DNA from 4 places in the Rahnella contaminans genome. Region 1 is predicted to be linked to each of the others. Evidence: predicted binding sites of a transcription regulator. Region 1 holds the regulator's gene; each other region holds the start of a gene.
The links. Region 1 encodes PurR, which represses purine synthesis genes. Its sites were predicted from a motif close to CANGCAAACGTTTGCNTG; they were not measured.

Region 2: the regulator PurR is predicted to act here: its motif matches at 1,432-1,449, upstream of gcvT (glycine cleavage system aminomethyltransferase GcvT).
Region 3: the regulator PurR is predicted to act here: its motif matches at 1,223-1,240, upstream of serA (phosphoglycerate dehydrogenase).
Region 4: the regulator PurR is predicted to act here: its motif matches at 1,551-1,568, upstream of glyA (serine hydroxymethyltransferase).

Annotation. Positions count from the first base shown of each region.
Region 1 covers NZ_JAADJS010000001.1:90,987-93,193, reverse strand. The annotation lists gene GW579_RS00420 (C40 family peptidase) at 1-186, shown strand, start outside; gene cydH (cytochrome bd-I oxidase subunit CydH) at 351-440, opposite strand; gene purR (HTH-type transcriptional repressor PurR) at 774-1,799, shown strand; gene punR (DNA-binding transcriptional activator PunR) at 1,836-2,207, opposite strand, start outside.
Region 2 covers NZ_JAADJS010000002.1:546,446-548,652, reverse strand. The annotation lists gene gcvH (glycine cleavage system protein GcvH) at 1-236, opposite strand, end outside; gene gcvT (glycine cleavage system aminomethyltransferase GcvT) at 297-1,394, opposite strand; gene ubiI (FAD-dependent 2-octaprenylphenol hydroxylase) at 1,705-2,207, opposite strand, start outside.
Region 3 covers NZ_JAADJS010000002.1:537,526-539,732, forward strand. The annotation lists gene GW579_RS11560 (LysR family transcriptional regulator ArgP) at 1-106, opposite strand, end outside; gene rpiA (ribose-5-phosphate isomerase RpiA) at 322-984, shown strand; gene serA (phosphoglycerate dehydrogenase) at 1,325-2,207, shown strand, end outside.
Region 4 covers NZ_JAADJS010000001.1:1,908,545-1,910,751, forward strand. The annotation lists gene GW579_RS08465 (3-phenylpropionate MFS transporter) at 1-29, opposite strand, end outside; gene glyA (serine hydroxymethyltransferase) at 193-1,446, opposite strand; gene hmpA (NO-inducible flavohemoprotein) at 1,790-2,207, shown strand, end outside.

The DNA of each region.
Region 1 (2,207 bases):
CTGGTTTTCTTCCGGATTAATAACCGCGGCGCCGCAGACCATGTCGGTGTTTACGTAGGAAACGGGAAGTTTATCCAGTCACCGCGCACCGGCGAAGACATTAAGATCACCTCACTGGGTGACGATTACTGGCAAGATCATTATGTAGGCGCACGACGGGTAATGACCCCTAAGACGATCCGATAATAAACAATTCGTTAAGTCTGAAGTTTCGCTAATCAGCCATTGAATAGCATTTAACGAAGAGTTTCTGCAGGGAAGAGTATCGGCGGAATGGGTGACTGCGTAAAATTGAAAAGGGCGATTCCTGTTATAGGTAATCGCCCTTTTTATTGCGGCTTTCGCGCAAATCAGTTCATCACTGCGGTGAAACTGAAAGCAATAATCACGAGCAAAGCGCAGACCGTAGTGATCAAAGAAAATTTCAGGTTGCTGTCCATTAAACCCCCTTACGGATCAAATTGTGGCGTTCGTATAGCCACACTGAATGTGTGCCAACGCATTTTCTCATAATTCGCATTGAAAATCTTGTGCTGAATGACACCAGGTTCATGACAATTTTACTTCCACTTTCCTGCATTATAAGTGAAAATTGTCGGTTACCACGCCTGTGTGCCGGTCGATTTCACCCGAGAGCATTTCACGCCTCACTCTGAAGAATCCACCCAACGATTTCACTGCCCTTTTCGAAGTCAGCAGTTAAATCCACGCAAGCAAACGATTAACATAATGCTAACGTGCTGAAACACGTGAGCACAGGAGTCATTTTTTACATGGCAACGATTAAAGATGTCGCAAAGCGCGCTGGCGTTTCCACCACAACCGTGTCGCACGTCATCAATAAAACCCGTTTCGTCGCCGAAGAAACCCGAGCCGCGGTTCTCCTTGCAATCAAAGAGTTGCACTATTCTCCCAGCGCTGTGGCACGTAGCCTGAAGGTCAATAACACCAAAACAATCGGTCTGCTGGCAACGTCCAGTGAAGCGCCCTACTTCGCCGAAGTGATTGAGGCCGTGGAGAACAGCTGTTTCTCAAAAGGCTATACGCTGATTTTGTGTAACTCACACAATAATCTGGAGAAGCAACAGGCCTACCTGCAAATGCTGGCGCAAAAACGCGTCGACGGTTTACTTGTGATGTGCGCGGAGTATCCGGACGAATTGCTGAATATGCTTGAAGAATACCGCTCTATCCCGATGGTTGTGATGGACTGGGGCGAAGCGCGTAAGAATTTCACCGACAGCATTATCGATAACGCGTTTGAAGGCGGCTATATGGCCGGACGTTATCTGATTGAACGCGGTCATCGCGATATCGGCGTGATCCCTGGGCAACTGGCGCGAAACACCGGCGGCGGCCGTTTCCAGGGCTTTGTGAAAGCACTGACGGAAGCCAATATTCCTCTTCGTGAAGAATGGGTCGTTCAGGGCGACTTTGAGCCGGAATCGGGCTATCAGGCCATGCACAAAATTCTGATGCAGAAAAACCGCCCGACGGCTGTATTCTGTGGCGGTGACGTGATGGCGATGGGGGCAATCTGTGCCGCCGATGAACTGGGCCTGCGCGTACCGCAGGATATTTCCGTGATTGGCTATGATAACGTGCGTAACGCGCGCTATTTCTCACCGGCACTGACGACAGTTCATCAGCCAAAAGAACGTCTGGGCGAAATGGCCTTTACCATGCTGCTGGACAGAATTATCAGCAAACGCGAAGAGTCGCAGACCATTGAAGTGCATCCCAAACTGGTTGAGCGCCGTTCCGTGGCCGACGGCCCGTACCGCGATTACCGCCGTTAACTTTCAATAAACGCCTGTGCCACAGGCGTTTTTTTGTCAGTCGCGCAACCATTCCCGGTTCATCGTTTCCGTGTCTCCCATGTATTCCAGCAGCCACGCCAGCGAAGGCGACGGATTGCTCTGATCCCACGTCAGGCAGCACGGGCTGTCCGGAAAGGTATTTTCCAGCGACAGTACCTGTAATTTTTGCTGTTCAATCAAGGGTGTCACGCGGTGAACCGGCATCATGCCAACACATAAACCTTCGTTCAGACATTCCAATGCACACGTCCAGTCGGGAACCACCAGCCGCCGCTGGTTATCCAGCGTCCAGGTATCGCGTTTCGGCAATGTACGCGATGTATCTTCCAGGCAAAGCGCCGGATAAGGCCGTAACTGATCGTCACTCAGTATTCCCTGCGTCTGGGC
Region 2 (2,207 bases), on a different contig from region 1:
ACGATTTCGCCGCTGACTGGAGAATAAATATCGGAAGCCGCTTTAACCGATTCCGCCACGGCGCAGTCTTCACCTGCGGCGACTTCACGGCCCACTTCTGGCAAATCAACGAAAACCATGTCGCCCAGTAATTCCTGCGCGTGTTCAGTGATGCCTACGGTGTAAACGCCGTTGCCTTCTGAACGTACCCACTCGTGGGAAGAGGCATATTTCAAATCTGCTGGAACATTGCTCATTATATTTTCTCCAAAAAAGTGCTTAATTCAGCGTTAACTGGATAATTTTATCTCAAATTTTTACTGCGCCAGCGGTTTGCCATTGCGGACAAAACCTGGTTTGGTGACTTTCACCGGCATTTCGCGGTTACGGATTTGCACAATGGCGTGCTCGCCAATGCCCGCCGGAACGCGTGCCAGAGCAATACTGTAGCCGAGCGTCGGAGAGAATGAGCCGCTGGTAATCACGCCTTCCAGCGTGTTGCCCGCGCTGTCGGTGAATCGTACCGGCAGTTCGTTACGCAATACGCCTTTCTCTGTCATCACTAAACCGACCAGCTGTTCGGTGCCCTGCTCGCGCTGTCTTTCCAGTGCGTCACGGCCAATAAAGTTGCGGTCTTCAGGTGCCCAGGCGATGGTCCAGCCCATGTTGGCTGCCAGCGGTGAAACGCCTTCGTCCATTTCCTGACCGTAAAGATTCATACCCGCTTCCAGACGCAGCGTGTCGCGCGCGCCCAGACCGGCAGGTTTCACGCCTGCTGCCAGCAGTTTCTGCCAGAAATCAGCAACCTGTTCTTGCGGGAGTGCGATTTCATATCCTGCTTCGCCGGTATAACCGGTGGTGGCGATAAACAGGTCACCCACCTGAACGCCGAAGAACGGCTTCATCCCCGCGACCGCTTGTTTTTGTTCAGCGGTAAAAAGTGTTTCTGCTTTCTCTTTTGCATGAGGGCCCTGCACGGCTACCAGCGCTAAGTCATCACGCACGGTCAGTTCGATGCCATACGGTTCTGCATGCTGCGAAATCCATGCCAGATCTTTCTCCCGGGTCGCGGAGTTCACCACCAGGCGGAAATAGTTTTCGTTGAGGAAGTAAACGATCAGGTCGTCGATCACGCCGCCGGACGCATTGAGCATGCCGGTATAAAGCGCTTTACCGGGAACGGTGAGTTTGGCGACATCATTCGCCAGCAGGTAACGGAGGAATTCACGGGTACGGGCACCGTGGAGATCAACGATGGTCATGTGCGAGACGTCAAACATACCGGCATCCTGACGCACAATGTGGTGTTCATCCAGCTGAGAGCCGTAATGCAATGGCATCATCCAGCCGTGGAAATCGACCATACGCGCGCCGCACGCAACATGTTGTTCATAAAGCTGAGTCTGCTTAACCATCTTATTCCTCATTTAATTAAGTGCATAAACAGCACACCGCGCAAACGATACCCTTTGCTCGAACTTACCACTGAATAAGCTCACTAACCATAAGTTAAAATATGCAGAGCGGGATAAATGTCAGTGATTTCACAAGGGCATTGTGCAGAGTTTTTGACTGGTAAACTGGGGTTTGTGGCGCAAAATCTACAAATAAACATCAAAAGTATCGATGTTATATAACGACAAGGCCAGATTTCTCACCATTTGCAGAATGAGAAATCCGGCCCCGGATTAGAAAATGTAATGGAAAAACTGAGCTGAAATTAGATTATTTCAATCGAAGTAAATCGTCCTGTAACCACTCCGGTAAATCATTCAGCCCCATCGCCTGACGCACCAGTTTTGGTTTCACGCCCGGCAGAGAATCCGCCAGCGTAAGACCAATATCGCGCAGCAGTTTTTTGGCAGGATTGTCACCGGCAAACAATTCGCGGAAGCCCTGCATACCCGCCAGCATCAGCGCGGCGCTGTGTTTGCGGCGGAGCTCGTAACGACGCAGGTACATATGCTGGCCGAAATCTTTGCCTTCTTTTTGCAGGCGTCTGATTTCCGATGCCAGTTCTGCGGCATCCATGAAACCTAAATTGACGCCCTGTCCTGCCAGCGGGTGCACGGTGTGCGCGGCATCACCGACCAGCGCCAGACGTTGTCCGGCAAAGCTGCGGGCATAACGGCCGGTCAGCGGGAAGGTCAGGCGCTCACTTTCAACGGTACAAATACCCAGGCGCAGGTCAAAAGTGCTGGCGAGGATTTTGTTGAACTCCTCAGGCT
Region 3 (2,207 bases), on a different contig from region 1:
AGACCGCCGATTGGGTGATGCAAAGCTTTTGTGCGGCGCGCTCAAAACCGCGCTCACGGATCACCGCGTCCAGTGCCTGTAGCGTTCTATAGTCCGGGCGTTTCATCGGAGTTCTGTCCCTTGGATTTAATTTTATCCGAACACTATGCCACAGATTGTCAGGTTTTGTGGTGAGGAAAATCGGGGCGTTTACAACCCAATTGCACTTAATAAGTGTGATCTGGTCACGCTCTTGTCTGCCCAATCTGCCGGCACATGCTTTATAATCACCGACACTTTTCCGTATTCACGCCACTTACGTTATCAGACAGAGAAGCCATTATGACGCAGGAAGAATTGAAAAAAGCAGTCGGCTGGGCCGCACTGGATTACGTGACTCCGGGCACCATCGTCGGTGTCGGAACCGGATCCACCGCCGCCCATTTCATCGATGCACTGGGTTCGATCAAAGGTCAGATCGAGGGCGCCGTTTCCAGTTCTGACGCTTCAACGGCAAAACTGAAAAGCTTAGGCATTCACGTTTTCGACAGCAACGAAGTGGACTCGCTGGACGTTTACGTTGACGGCGCGGATGAAATCAACGGCTTCATGCAGATGATCAAAGGCGGCGGCGCTGCGCTGACCCGCGAAAAAATCATTGCCGCGATCGCCAAAAAATTCGTCTGTATTGTGGACGCGTCTAAGCAAGTCGATGTGCTGGGTAAATTCCCGCTGCCGGTAGAAGTCATCCCGATGGCGCGTTCTTACGTTGCGCGTGAACTGGTGAAACTCGGTGGTCTGCCGGAATACCGCCAGAACGTTCTGACTGACAACGGCAATATCATTCTCGACGTCCATAATCTGAGCATTCTGGATGCCGTCGCGATGGAAAATAAGATCAACGGAATTGCGGGCGTGGTGACGGTCGGGCTGTTCGCCAACCGTGGCGCCGACGTTGCGCTGGTAGGCACTTCTGAAGGCGTAAAAACTGTCACGCTGAAGTAACCTATCAATAAGCAGAAGATCTGGCTGCTTTTGCTGAAAGCAGCCAGTCATCCCCCTGTCATAACACAATGTTATGAAGATGATAATTTTCTGAATGAATCATCTTTTCTTCAAAAGCCTGAATTTGGTGACTTATGTCACATTTCTCACTATCGCCTCCTGAACGTCTTGCTTTGTAAAATCTAACCAGCAGGAAATGCTGAAAACCAACAGGCGCGGTGAGCCTTCTGCTGTCTGGCAGGCAATCGTTTGTATTGATGATGGCGTATTTTTTGTTATGTTGACTGTGAGCAGTCACCTAGCAGTTCGAATTCAGCCAGAAAAAATATAGGGTCGGGAAATGGCAAAAGTATCACTTGAGAAAGACAAGATTAAATTTTTGTTAGTGGAAGGCGTCCACCAAAGTGCGGTTGATACACTCCGTGCCGCGGGTTACACCAATATTGAATTTCACAAAGGTGCTTTAGATACGGAATCGCTGAAAGAATCGATCCGTGATGCGCACTTTGTTGGACTCCGATCGCGTACTCAGCTGACCGAAGAAGTGTTCCAGGCAGCAGAAAAACTGGTGGCTGTAGGGTGTTTCTGTATCGGTACCAATCAGGTTGACCTGAAAGCGGCAACCCGTCGTGGTATTCCGGTCTTTAACGCACCGTTCTCTAATACCCGTTCCGTCGCCGAAATGGTGCTGGGCGAAATGCTGCTGATGATGCGTGGTATTCCTGAGGCCAACGCCAAGGCGCACCGCGGGATCTGGAACAAACTGGCCGTCGGTTCTTTTGAAGCGCGCGGTAAACGTTTGGGTATTGTCGGCTACGGCCACATCGGTACACAGTTAGGTATTCTGGCGGAAAGCCTGGGGATGCGCGTCTTCTATTACGACATCGAAAGCAAATTGCCGCTGGGTAATGCGCAGCCGATTGCGACTCTGGAAGAACTGCTCAGCACCAGCGACGTCGTGACCCTGCACGTTCCAGAAACGCCAGGCACCAAAAACATGATTTCCGAAGTGCAGCTGGCACAAATCAAACAGGGCGCATTGCTGATCAACGCCTCACGCGGCACGGTGATCGACATTCCTGCCCTGTGCAATGCGCTGCGCAGCAAACATCTGTCCGGTGCAGCTATCGACGTCTTCCCGGAAGAACCGGCGACCAACAGCGATCCGTTCAATTCTCCGCTGTGTGAATTCGACAACGTGCTGCTGACGCCACACATCGGCG
Region 4 (2,207 bases), 1.8 Mb from region 1:
GCAAGCCAGCGCGTGGAACGCAATTCCATAAATCCTCCGGTGTGAGGCCAATACTTTGACAAAGCTCACAATCGCTAGCAATCCGCAGACGCTTTATTACTCCAGTAATGTCTGCCAGCTCACAAATTCTGATACATGCCCATAAAAAAACCCGCCGGAGCGGGTTTTAGCAGCTTTACGGCTTCGCAAATATTACGCGTAAACCGGGAAGCGTGCACAGATGTCGAGAACTTTCTGTTTAACGCGTTCGATAGTGGCTTCATCGTTCACGTTGTCCAGCACGTCGCAGATCCAGCCAGCCAGTTCACGCGCTTCAGCTTCTTTAAAGCCACGACGGGTGATAGCCGGAGTACCGATTCGCACGCCTGAAGTCACGAACGGGCTCTTCGGATCGTTAGGCACGCTGTTTTTGTTGACGGTGATATTAGCGCGACCCAGTGCAGCATCGGCTTCTTTACCGGTCAGGTTTTTATCAACCAGATCCATCAGGAACAGGTGGTTGTGAGTGCCGCCGGAAACCACTTTGTAGCCACGATCCAGAACCACAGCCACCATTGCCTGGGCGTTTTTAGCCACTTGCTGCTGGTAAGTTTTGAACTCAGGTTCCATCGCTTCTTTCAGTGCTACCGCTTTACCGGCAATCACGTGCATCAGCGGGCCGCCCTGGCCGCCAGGGAAGACGGCGGAGTTCAGTTTTTTGTAGAACTCTTCGTCACCGCCTTTCGCCAGAATCAGACCGCCGCGCGGGCCAGCCAGCGTTTTGTGCGTAGTGGTGGTCACGATGTGCGCGTGCGGAACCGGGTTCGGGTAAACGCCCGCAGCAATCAGACCGGCAACGTGTGCCATATCGACGAAGAAGTACGCGCCAACGCTGTCTGCGATTTCGCGCATTTTTGCCCAGTCAACGATACCGGAGAAGGCTGAGAAGCCGCCGATGATCATTTTTGGTTTGTGTGTTTCGGCCTGACGCTTAACGTCGTCATAGTCGATGTCGCCGCTTTCGTCGATGCCGTAAGGCACTACGTTATACAGTTTACCGGACAGGTTGACCGGTGAACCGTGTGTCAGGTGACCGCCATGGCCGAGGTTCATCCCCAGAATGGTGTCGCCCGGTTGCAGCAATGCGGTGTAAACCGCGAAGTTCGCCTGTGAGCCGGAGTGTGGCTGAACGTTAGCGAAATCTGCACCGAACAATTCTTTTGCGCGGTCGATAGCCAGTTGTTCAACGATGTCGACGTACTCACAACCACCGTAATAACGTTTGCCCGGGTAGCCTTCGGCATATTTGTTGGTCAGCTGCGAACCCTGAGCCTGCATAACGCGCGGGCTGGTATAGTTTTCTGACGCAATCAGCTCGATATGTTCTTCCTGGCGAACAACTTCTTTTTCCATTGCTGCCCACAGCTCAGCATCATAATCGGCAATGTTCATTTCACGCTTTAACATCCGCATCTCCTGACTCAACAAACTAAAAATAAACGCCCCTTCCGGGTTCTGCGCAACAGTGTAAATGTTTAGGCCGCCTTCGGATAGGGTCAGTTTCAGGTTTTTAAGCAAACGATTGGCTCCAGATACAGCAAGGCTTTGATCTGCGAACCTCTGCCCATAATCAAGGGATAAATTTTCAACTGAACATGCTCAAATTTCAGCTTTGTGACTCAGCCCTCACCGCACACGTCACCTTAAAAAGCCCTTACCCCTTTAGGGGGTGTTTACAGAAATTGTGGATTTATATAAGATGCATTTAAAATACATGTTTAATGAAATTTAAAAAGACACGGAGTTCACTATGCTTGATTCAGCCACTATCGCTACCGTTAAATCCACCCTTCCTTTGCTCGCAGCAACCGGCCCGAAACTGACCGCACACTTCTATGACCGCATGTTCGAACACAATCCCGAGCTTAAAGACATCTTCAATATGAGCAACCAGCGCAACGGCGATCAGCGTCAGGCGCTGTTTGATGCCATCTGCGCCTATGCCACCAATATTGAAAATCTGGCTGCACTGTTACCGGCGGTTGAACGTATCGCGCAAAAACATACCAGTTTCATGATCCGGCCTGAGCAATACGATATTGTCGGCGGTCATCTGGTGGCGACTCTGGATGAAATGTTCAGTCCGGGTCAGGAAGTGCTGGATGCGTGGGGCAAAGCCTACGGCGTTCTGGCGGGCGTATTTATCAATCGTGAAGCAGAAATCTATA